DNA from 2 places in the Lacrimispora xylanolytica genome. Region 1 is predicted to be linked to the other one. Evidence: a T-box and tRNA genes for the amino acid it is inferred to sense, from the RefSeq annotation. Region 1 holds a T-box; the other holds one or more tRNA genes.
The links. A T-box is a leader RNA that pairs with one kind of tRNA and senses whether it is charged. The one in region 1 lies ahead of proS (proline--tRNA ligase), so its partner is inferred to be a tRNA-Pro.

Region 2: it encodes a tRNA-Pro, which carries the amino acid that the T-box ahead of proS (proline--tRNA ligase) is inferred to sense. The anticodon was not compared.

The regions. Positions count from the first base shown of each region.
Region 1 covers NZ_CP113524.1:4,079,572-4,085,734, forward strand. The annotation lists gene OW255_RS18820 (protein kinase family protein) at 1-861, opposite strand, end outside; gene OW255_RS18825 (CCA tRNA nucleotidyltransferase) at 968-2,170, opposite strand; gene proS (proline--tRNA ligase) at 2,203-3,636, opposite strand; T-box leader at 3,689-3,899, opposite strand; gene OW255_RS18835 (HD domain-containing protein) at 3,953-4,525, opposite strand; gene OW255_RS18840 (AI-2E family transporter) at 4,522-5,637, opposite strand; gene OW255_RS18845 (RluA family pseudouridine synthase) at 5,751-6,163, opposite strand, start outside.
Region 2 covers NZ_CP113524.1:2,488,921-2,495,083, forward strand. The annotation lists gene OW255_RS11790 (DUF1538 domain-containing protein) at 1-1,212, opposite strand, end outside; gene OW255_RS11795 (GGDEF domain-containing protein) at 1,300-2,184, opposite strand; tRNA gene OW255_RS11800 (tRNA-Glu) at 2,435-2,506, opposite strand; tRNA gene OW255_RS11805 (tRNA-Pro) at 2,527-2,600, opposite strand; gene OW255_RS11810 (PolC-type DNA polymerase III) at 2,763-6,163, opposite strand, start outside.

The DNA.
Region 1 (6,163 bases):
CTGCTTCCAGTATTTTTCCGGGTATAAGAATAAATAGTAAAGGCAGGTCCTGTCTGCATCCGAAAGAGGAAGGATATCAGAATAAGCATCAAGCATTGCCATTCCAAGCTTTAAGTTCCAGTCATGTTTTTCCATGGCTTTGCGCATAAAATGATACAGATCTTCCATCTGCATCCCTTTATGCATACGGTTAAATTCTACAATTGCGACATTATGGGCACACATTAAAATGTGATGCTGGTTTAGATCCCCGTGGCATAAGTACTCCTCTCTTATCTCCCGGTTCTCCAAAAAGCCTGCCATTCCGATACAGGCCTCCATAGCCTGTTCATAAAAGGTATCATAATTACCCATCACGCAAAGTTCGAATTCCGATTTTTTTCTCTTATTCCGGATAAAGGAACGGGCCCTTACCAGTTCTTTGTTGTGACGCTCCATTTCCTCTGCCGGCTGCTGCACTAAAATGGAACCTAAGTTCCATTCCTCCTTAAATTCAATCCCTCTTAGAATTTTATGTAGGCAGGCTATCTGTTCAATGGCACACAGTACTTCCTTGCTGTCCTTTAAGTTGCATTCCCGGTCCGCATACCAGTCCTTTACAATCCACCTTGTACCGTCCTCAGCGACGGAGAGGAGTTCCCCTTCCTTATTCCTGACGTAACGATCCACGTTCAAATGGCCGGCTTCTTCCATCTGTGAAAATACCTGATCTTCAAATTCCAGGCGCTTTAAAGTTCCTTTATATTCCCGAAGCAGTTTCAGACCCTGATTCGTTTCACACAACCAGGCGCCCCGGCCGCGCTTTACATCAAGAACTTCAAGCTCATACTGCGAAAGCACCTCTGTGTATTTCTCGTTCACAACCACCCCTCCAACTCTTAGCTCATCAGCTACTTCTAGGGTATGAATGGGCAGGAAAAAATATGCAAAATCTGGCTGAAAGTTATGCGGGCCAGCAGCCCGTTTTTCATAACATTTCAGCCAGATTCATGAGGGTATCTTTTTTATTATGTTCTGGATTCTTTAAGACTTCTTCAAACAGAGCGTCTAAAACCTCTCCAATCTCGGGTCCTGGCTTCCTGCCTGCTGCTATCAGCTCCCTGCCGGTCACTGCCATGTCCTTTAATCGGATGCAGTCCTTGTCCCTTATGATTTCATTGGCGAATTCTTCCACCTTTTTAAGACTTTCTAAATAAGGTTTTCTTCCGAATATATTTTGAAAATAAAGGAGATCTTGAAAGAGCTCCGGAGTCAGTCCGCTCATCACCTTTCGGATGGCAGGCTTATCTTCCGGTATCTCCTGATCCCAGAGGGCGACTAAGGTCTTAACCTGGCTGATGGTGTCATTATCCAGCTTTAAATCCCTTAATATCTCTACTGCTATTTCCGGCTTCTGATGCCTCAAAATCCCAGCCCAGCGCATATGCTTCTTGTCTGGGAGCCGTACCAGGTTCTCCTCACCGGAAAGTGTTTTTAAAGCCTGGTGAAACACACCTGATATATAAGGAGAGATTCCGCATTCATTTACTTTAACAATTGTTTCCGGATGCTTTGATACCAGCAGCTTGGAAAGCTCCACCTGAATCCGCTCCTTACTGACCTTTGCCATATTGGGAGCAATCACAGTGATTGCTTTTCTCGTCTCCTCTTCGATGGAAAAGCCAAGCTGGGCGGAAAACCGTACAGCCCTTAAAATCCTCAGGGCATCCTCAGTGAACCGGTCCCTTGCATTGCCTACACACCGGATGATACCCTGCTCCAAATCCTTTTGCCCGTCAAAGATATCCACCAGACCATCCCGGTCACTGTATGCCATGGCATTAATTGTGAAATCGCGCCGTTTTAAATCCTCTTCCAGATTTCTTGTAAACTCCACAGATTTTGGATGGCGTCCATCCTCATATTCTCCGTCAATGCGGTAGGTGGTTACTTCATACCCAGTCTTGTCACAAAGCACTGTAACCGTCCCGTGCTGAATTCCAGTGTCAACGGTCCTTGGAAATATATCCTTTACCTGCTCCGGCTTTGCGGAGGTTGTGATGTCCCAGTCTTCAGGGGTCCGATTGAGCAGACTGTCTCTGACACACCCGCCTACCACATACGCTTCAAATCCATGGGCATTCAGTTGTTCTATGATGTTCCCTGCAGCCTGGGGCACTAAAATCTTCATCACGCTCTCCTTTTCCTTGTTCCTATATAAGATTAATACGCTCTTCCCCAGTAAACCATCTTAACCGCAGGCTTTCCGCAGCAGATACAGGTATCGCTGAGTTTTTCCTGGTTAAATGGCATACAACGGGAAGTTGCTCCTGTTAATTCCTTGATTTTATCTTCACATTCCTGATTGCCGCACCACATAGCCTTTACAAAGCCAGGCTTTTCTTCTACGGTTTTTGTAAAGGCCTCCATAGTAATGGCTTCACTGGTATGTTCATCTCTGTGGCGTTTTGCCCGCTCAAACATATCCTTCTGGATAGCGGTAAGGAGCTTTCCTACCTCTTCATCCAGTTCATCAATGGATACGGTCATCTTTTCATGGGTATCACGGCGTACTAAGACTGCCTGATTCTGTTCCATATCTCTCGGTCCGATTTCCACACGAATGGGGATACCCCTCATCTCAGATTCGCTGAACTTCCAGCCCGGGCTCTTGTCGCTGTCATCTACTTTCACTCTGTAATTAGAAAGCATGCCTTTTAATTCTAATGCCTTATCAAGAACGCCTTCCTTCTGCTGCTGAACCGGAACGATAATCACCTGAACCGGAGCAATTCTTGGAGGGAGGACAAGACCGTTATCATCGCCGTGTACCATGATGATACCGCCGATTAATCTGGTACTTAAGCCCCAGGAGGTCTGATGTACGTAGCTTAACTTATTTTCTTTATCGGAATACTGAATCTCAAAGGCTTTGGCAAATCCGTCTCCAAAGTTATGGCTGGTTCCGGACTGAAGTGCCTTTCCGTCATGCATGAGGGCTTCAATGGTGTAAGTTGCCTCAGCACCTGCGAATTTCTCTTTCTCGGTCTTCTGGCCTCTGATTACGGGCATTGCAAGAACTTCTTCGCAGAAATCTGCGTATAAGTTAAGCATCTGCTCGGTTCTTGCCTCTGCTTCTTTCGCTGTGGCATGTGCGGTATGGCCTTCCTGCCATAAGAACTCTCTGGAGCGTAAAAATGGTCTGGTCGTCTTTTCCCAGCGGACTACGGAGCACCACTGATTATATAATTTAGGTAAGTCACGATAGGACTGGATCTCTCTGGAATAGAAATCACAGAATAAGGTCTCTGAGGTAGGTCTGACACAAAGGCGCTCCTGAAGGGGCTCCAGTCCGCCATGAGTGACCCAGGCAACCTCCGGTGCAAAGCCTTCCACGTGGTCTTTTTCCTTCTCGAGAAGACTTTCTGGAATAAACATGGGCATGTAGACATTTTCAACGCCTGTTTCCTTAAATCTGCGGTCCAGCTCGCTCTGAATGTTTTCCCAAATGGCATAGCCTGCAGGCTTAATGACCATACAGCCCTTTACGCTGGAATAATCAATCAATTCTGCTTTTTTTACTACATCCGTGTACCACTGGGCGAAGTCCACATCCATGGATGTGATTGCTTCTACTAATTTCTTGTCCTTTGCCATGACAATTCTCCTTTATTCTTTGAATTAAAAAAGAGCCATCCGTTCCCTCTATAAAAGGGACCGAACAACTCGGCGGTGCCACCCAATTTAGCCAAAGATACATTCAATGGCTCACTTTTAGATCCGATAACGCCGGAAATTGCGCCGCAGTTTGCTGCGGGACTCCGAGGTAGGTTGGGTCATGAGGGGTATAAAGGCCTTTCACCAAATGGCCTTCTCTCTGGAATACATCATCACTTAGTAATCCTCTTCAACGTCTTTTGGTTGATTTTACGTTATTTGCATATGTTTGTCAAGAGGAAGGCCTGGCTTTTGTTTATTTCCTGCCCTTCTCTTCCTCCATTAACCTTATGCTGTCCTCCCTTACCTGGTTCCTTAAATCCTTTGTCTGGGGAAAGCTGTCACAGATTTCATTTCCATAGGTTAAGTTTAAATCATATTCCAGGGGAAGCCAGTAGCCAGTACCTCCCTCATTGTGCTGAATCACAGTTTCAATCTTATCAAGGGCTTTAACCAGCTTTGCTTCCCTTGTCTGGCACTCTAACAATTCTAGAAAAAGAGAGGTAAAGCGGTCAGAAGCAGCCTTTGGCAATCTGTCTAATAAGGAATGAATGGCTTCTTCCTCTACTGCCTCATCACTATCGGTCTTAACAAAGGCTGGAATATCTCCGGTTACCGCCTCGCCCCAGTCATGGATGAGGCACATGCGAATCACCTTATTCATATCCAGGTCTTTAAAATCCGGCTCCATTAACATAGCAAGAACCGCCAGCCGCCAGGTATGCTCTGCCACACTTTCCTGGCGTCCGGAGGTTGTCCAGTTGTGCCTTGTATTGCATTTTAACGTTTCTATCAATCCTAAAAACTCAATCAATTCCTTTGGGTTCATCGTGCCTTTTCATTTCCTTCCCGATTCGTTTGTTCTCTGCAATTATAGCACGATCCGCCATACAGCTCCACAATATCTTCAATAATTAATAATCCGATCGGCCCCATAATAAAGCCAAATAGCCCAAAAAGCTGAAGTCCTACAAACATGGACGCCAGGGTTTCCAGAGGTGTCAGACCTACCTTTCCTCCCATAATCTTTGCTTCCATCACTTCTCTTATGAAATAACAGATAATGTAAATGACTATCAGGCCAATACCATATACCCAGTTTTTCCCCACCATAGCAGCAATTGCCCAGGGAATTAAGACAGTTCCCGTACCAAAGATAGGAAGGGCATCTAAAAAGCCAATTCCGATTCCAAGGAGGATAAAATATGGATTCCCCATGAGAAACAGACCCACAGAGCAGATGATCATGGTGAAAATCATGATGGTGGCCTGGGTCTTTAACCATGCGCTGCCCACTGACATCAGACGGTTTCCAAGCATGGCGTATTCATAACAGAACATGGAATTATCTCTTCTGGTTCTGATATCATCCATTTCCTGAAGTGTTAAGATGGTGGCAATAAATAAAATGACAGTCAGAATGGTCACCTGCACCAGCCATTTGATAATGCTCATTGAATTTAACATGACAAATGACATGGCTCTGCTTTTTATTGCGGCTTCTCCGCCTGATATAATATCCCGAACCACCTTAAGGAGATATCCGTCAGGCAGCTTTAAAAACTGCTCCGCAAAGGTGCAGTTTTCTGTCAGCCAGGCATCGATGCTCCTCATAATCTGGGGAAGATTCTGGAATAGAAGCTTGGCCTCCATGGTAAGCTTTCTTCCTCCGGCATATAGAATAATCCCGAATACGATCATGAAAAGAATGATTTCGATTCCGCCGATGACTGCAAGGGGAATGGAAATCACTTTTTTCTTTATGGTGAACCGGGTCTTTCGTTCAATCCAAAGGGCAGAAGGACGTAAGGACAATGCAAATACATAGGCAATCAAAAAGGGAATCACGAGGGGCAGCAAATAGCGAAAACTCAAATACACTGCCCCCGTAACTCCCAATATTAATAATGTTTTCTTCAGTTTCCTGCTCGGTTTCTCCATGGACTCACCTGTTTCTGTTTTGTACTTCTTTTGTACATTGACTAGTATGAGCGCCAGGACTTTAAATTATTCAGATTTGAAATTAGTAAAAAATTCCTCATAAAAACGAGTTTTTATAAGGAAAAAAGATCAAACATTTCGCCTTTTGGTTTCACAGAAAATGTCATCTTCTTGCCTGTTACAGGATGGGTTATGGTAAGACTGGAGGCAAATAAAGCTACATTGGTCCTATTGCCCTTTTGCTGAAAACGAGGGTTGTACTTTTGGTCGCCCCATAGAGGTGTTCCATGTCCTGCCATCTGTACCCGTATCTGGTGATGGCGTCCTGTTTTCAGCCTGATTTCAAGAAGGCTTAATTCCTCTCCTTGAAGCTCTTTGTTATCCACAATCTTAAAGTCAAGTTCTGCTGCTTTTGCACCTTTTATCCCCTTTTCCACAATCTTAGAACAATTGTTTTTTCCGTCTTTCCACAAATAATCCACGTAGGTGCCAAAGTTTTCCACAGGTTTTCCACATACGACAGCAT
Region 2 (6,163 bases), 1.6 Mb from region 1:
TACAAGAAACCAAAGTATATTAATCTGGGTCAAAATCTTAAGCATGGAAAAAAGAGAGGCAAAGCCAATCCCAATAGCCAGGGTCATTCGTATAGTCATCTTCTGAATATGACCGTTTGTTATCTCTTCCAGCTGCTCTCCTAACACCGTAACAGCTGGTTCAGACAGCGTAATTGCTGCACCCAGAACAAACCCCAAAGGCAGAAGAATCCATTTAAACCACTGTGGCCGGCCGGCGCTTAAAAACACTTCCCCTATATACTTTCCAGCAAATGCAAAACCATAATCAATACCCGAAAGGAATATAAGCAATCCCAGATACACCGGTACAACACCAAGTATTGTCCTGATAAACTGTTTTCTGGGAAGCTTTACCAAACGGAACTGAAATGGTAAAAACACGATAATAATAGGAAATAACGCAAGGGCAACCCCTGTTATATTCGAAACAATAATCCCAAGAAAGCTTTCGGCTCCGCCTGGATCATAAATACCGGCAGGCGGCAGATTTCCACCGTAACTGATTTTTAAAATGATACCGTAAAGGAACACTGCGATAATTGGACCAACCGATGCGATTCCTATAATACCAAAGGTATCATCATTTGTTTTACGCTTTGACATGGTGGCAGAAATACCCATGCCCAGTGCGAGTATAAAGGGAACCGAGATATCACCCGTAGTCGCACCACTTCCATCAAAGGCTAGTGCCACAAATTCATCCGGTACAAAAATCACAATGAAAAAAGTCATGATATAAAGAATCAAAAATACAATCTTTATGTTCATATCCTTAATGACCCGGTACAAGGCTAAACCTACGAATATACCTACACCAGAACTTAATATCCATACAAAAACAGTTTCATTGACCTCATTCATCGTCATGTGGGTCTGCCTTGCAAGTACTGCAAGAGCTGGCTCCGCCACGGTTGCCAGAATCCCAAACAAAATTCCGAACAAGATAATAAAGATACTTTTATTGAACTTTATCAAAGAACTTCCAACCATTTTTCCAATGGGCAGAATGCTGGAATCTAATCCCACCAAAAAGAATGCCTGCCCAAAAACAACGCTTAGGTAACCAATGACCAGTTTAACATAATCAGATGATTTTTCCATAGGCGCCATAAAGACACAAACAGTGATTATTATAAAAACAAGCGGAAGTGAAGATAAAAAAACCTCTTTTAAAGTACGTAATGTTTTCATATTTTAATTATATAAGAAATAAATAAAAATGCAACTTTAATTTCCCGTCCTGGTAATTTATTTATGACTTATATACCTTTCCCTTTGTTATGATCCATAGTGGTATTTGCGTTTCTTTGCCAGATACATTTCTTTGTCTGCTTCCCTAATGAGTTCTGTTGCCGTTATGGGAGTATCCTCCATAGTCCGGATACCGAATGTAAGGGAAAGCCTGATGTTTTCTTTGTCTGTACTGATTCCGATCTTTCCAACATCATTTTGTATTTTCAGCATGATCTGTTCCGCTTTATCTGCCCTCATTCCGCCAAGGCAGATTAGAAATTCGTCTCCTCCATACCTGGCTGCCCAGGTCTTTCTTCCATCTATATAGTTAAGAATTACTTCCCCTACTGATCTGATGGCTTGATCTCCAGCTTCATGTCCATAGGAATCATTAATAGCTTTAAAATTATCAAGATCTACGAAAGAGACGGATAAGGGGTTGCCGGTAAGGGTAGCTTCCACAATATCAGCAGGAAGCCGTTCATTAATATACCTGCGGTTAAAAAGCAGTGTCAGGGGATCTTTAATGATTGCATTATTGATTTCTCTGGCATACTTTGTAAGCATCTCATTTTTGGTATAATCTCCATCGCCTACGAACATCGTATCCGTCACATTTTTAAATAACTCCAGTACAGCCGGTAATTCAACATTGGTAATAGGAATTGCAGTCACCAAAATAATTGATTCTTTAAACTTTTCCATTTTTACCAGACTTCTGTCTTCCTGATACGACCGAATGGAGATGCAATTGTCACAGATTCTATTATCCCCCCAGTAGTCATAACATATTACTTTCGTTGAAATCATACCAGAATCCCGATATTCCAATACTTTCTTATGCAGAGGATCAATGAGACGTACAGCATCAAACATTTTATGGAAAAAATCTAATTTTTCTTTTATCTCATTAAGAGTAATTCGGTCCATGTATCCTCCTAAAACTTTTACTAATGAATCAAAAAATACCAATTATAAAAACAGAATGCAAAACTTTTTTCTATATTACCATATATTATCTTAATTTAACAACAAGAAATTCCATTTTGTTTAAATAAACAATTTATTAGATGTGTAGTAAGTTTGGTATCAATGCTTTTATTTTTCACACTAAATTAACATAAGAGAATTTTCATAACACAAAAAAGCCTCCAGGTTTTATCCTGAAGGCTGATTATTATGACCTATCCGAGAATCGAACTCGGGTTTCCGCCGTGAGAGGGCGGCGTCTTGACCGCTTGACCAATAGGCCATTACTAAGGAAGTACTGAATCGAGGCGACAAGATTCGAACTTGCGACCTCTGCGTCCCGAACGCAGCGCTCTACCAAACTGAGCCACGCCTCGATTACGTTAGGTAGTATAATATAAATCCCAACGTATGTCAACCTTATTTTCAAAATATTTTAATTTTTTAAAAATACTGGAAAAATAGATTCAAAATTCTTACACTCTCCCATTGAGGCAGAAACGAACTGTACCAATGAGAGAATGTTTTAAGCTTATCTGTTATGCCAAATCGAATAAAGAAAGCTGGTTTGATTCCGGAAGTTCCCCTAAAAGGCCTAAGTCTCCCATGAGGTCACATACGGTCTTGCTGACCTTTGTACGGTTTCTGAAATCTTCCCGTGACAGGAATTTACCATCCTTGACGGCATCCACCACTGCATCGGCAGCCTTCTCTCCCAATCCGTCAATACTGCTTAAGGATGGCATCAGCTTTCCGTCAATAATCTGGAAGTGTCTGGCTTTCGCCCGGTAAATATCAATGGGCATAAACTCATAGCCCCTGGCATACATCTCCTGAACGATTCTCATATCCCTCAGGGTATCCAGCTCTTTCTTTGACAGGGTATCCATTCTCTTTCTATAATCTGCCAGGAAATGCTCCAGTTTATCTCTTCCCTGACACATCAGCTCATAGCTGAAGCCATTGGCACGAATGCTGAAAAAGGAAGCATAGTAAGCAAGAGGATAAAACACTTTACAGTAGGCAATACGCCACGCCATCATTACATAGGCCGCCGCATGTGCCTTTGGGAACATATATTTGATCTTTTTACAGGACCATATGTACCAGTCGGGTACTCCGTGGGCTATCATCTCTGTTTCCCAGTCAGGCTTTAAGCCTTTCCCCTTACGAACGCTCTCCATAATGGAGAAAGAGAGTCCTTCTTCTATCCCCATAGAAATAAGATAGATCATAATATCATCTCGGGTACAGATAGCAGTCTGAATGGTCGCCTTCCCTTCCTGAATGAGAGCCTGAGCATTCCCAAGCCAAACATCAGTACCATGGGCAAGTCCTGCGATACGGACCAGATCGGAGAAATATTTTGGCTTTGTATCAATTAACATCTGCATGGCGAAATCCGTACCGAACTCAGGTACACCCAAAGCTCCAAGCTTACAGCCACCGATATCTTCCGGCAAAATTCCAAGGGCTGAAGTATCCTGAAACAGGGACATGACCTCTGGACTGTCAAGGGGAATATCCTTAACCGGATCAAAACCGATTAAATCCTGGAGCATTCGTATCATGGTAGGATCGTCGTGTCCCAGTATATCGAGTTTTAACAGATTGTGGTCAATGGAATGGTAGTCAAAATGAGTGGTCACCGTCATAGTCGTCATATCATTGGCAGGACGCTGCACCGGCGTAAAGGAATAAATCTCCTCTCCATGAGGCAATACAATAATACCGCCTGGATGCTGCCCTGTCGTCCTTCTGACCCCTACGCACCCCTGAACGATCCGGTTAATCTCACAGTTACGTTTTCTTACGCCATGCTCTTCATAATAATTTTTCACATATCCAAAGGCGGTTTTATCCGCCAGCGTACCAATGGTACCCGCACGGTAGGTCTGCCCTTTTCCGAAAATCACTTCGGTATAGTCATGGGCCTTACTTTGATATTCTCCGGAGAAATTAAGATCGATATCCGGTTCCTTATCTCCTTTAAATCCAAGGAATGTCTCAAAAGGAATATCAAATCCGTCCTTTTCCAAAGGGTGCCCACAAACAGGACACACCTTATCAGGCATATCACATCCTGCCATACCGGAGAATTTTTTTACTTCTTCTGAATCGAAATCATAATAATGGCATTCTGTACAATAGTAATGCGGACTTAGAGAATTTACCTCTGTAATACCTGACATATAGGCCACAAAGGAGGAACCTACAGACCCACGGGATCCAACCAGATACCCGTCCTCATTGGATTTCCAAACCAGCTTCTGGGCGATAATGTACATTACTGCAAATCCATTGGATATAATGGAGTTCAGTTCTCGCTCCAGACGCTCTGTAACGATTGTAGGGAGATTTTCCCCATAAATGGCATGTGCCTTATCATAACAGATCGTTCTTAAATCTTCATCAGAGTTTTCGATTACAGGAGCGCATTTATCCGGGCGGACCGGAGAGATCTTTTCGCACATGTCAGCGATTTTTCTGGTGTTTTTAATGACTACCTCTTCTGCTTTATTGGGACCAAGATACTCAAATTCCTTAAGCATCTCTTCTGTTGTCCGTAAATACAGGGGCGCCTGTTCATCAGAATCCTTAAAGCCCTGGCCTGCCATGATGATTCTTCGGTAAACCTCATCCTCGGGGTCAAGAAAATGTACATCGCAGGTAGCACAGACCGGCTTTCCAAACTGTTCCCCCAGAGATACGATTTTTTTATTAATATCAATTAAGTCCTGCTCTGTTTTTACCACGCTTTTTTCATCCCTAAGCATAAAACCATTGTTGCCTAGGGGCTGTATTTCCAGGTAATCGTAATAATTCACAAGCTTTGTAATATCAGCGTCAGATGCGCCTCGTAAAAGTGCCTGATACAGCTCACCGGCTTCGCAGGCGGAACCTATGATCAGTCCTTCCCTGTTTTCATTCAGAACACTTTTGGGAATTCTAGGCCTTCTGGCATAAAAATCAATATGTGACCTGGAAATGAGCCGGTATAAGTTCACCCGGCCCACATCATTGGCAGCCAGGATAATTACGTGGTGAGTAGGAAGCTTCTTAATCATATCTGCCGTCATGGTGCTTAACTGGTTAAGGCTATCCAAATCTTCCACGCCCCGGTCTCTAAGCATCTTTACAAATGCCACAAATATAAGTGCCGTACAGCCTGCATCATCCACCGCACGGTGATGATTCTGTAAAGAGATATTGAGAGCCTTTGCAACGGTATCCAGCTTGTAGCGGTTAAGACTTGGCAACAGAAGCCTTGCCAGGGCCACGGTATCAATCACCGTGGGACTGAACTCAATTCCAAGACGATTGGCATTGTAAGCAATAAAACTGATATCAAAAGAAGCATTGTGAGCCACCAGCACTGAATCCGAACAAAATTCCAGAAACTGTGGGAGAATTTCATCAATCTTTGGATATGGAAGAACCATATTGTCATTGATTCCCGTCAGCTTCTCTATTTCAAATGGAATGGGTACTTCTGGATTAACAAAAGAACTATAACGGTCAATCACCACACCATCCTGTACTTTGACTGCACCGATTTCTATAATCCGGTTTTTTGAAGAACTGAATCCGGTGGTCTCAATATCAAATACAACATAAGTATCAGATAACCTTTGGTTTCTGGAATTTCCCACAAGCTCCTTTAGGTCATCCACCAGGTATCCTTCCACTCCATAGATTATTTTAAAGTCATCTCCCTTATCCAGGGCATGGTTGGCGTCCGGGAAGGATTGGACACATCCGTGGTCCGTGATTGCGATGGCAGGCATTCCCCACTTTTTCGCACGTTTCACAATATCTTTTACTTCGGATACTCCATCCATATCGCTCATCTTTGTATGACAATGAAGTTCCACTCTCTTTTGCAGGCTGTTGTCGCTTCTTTTTCCGGTAAAATCTTCTGATTTCTTAATTCCCACAA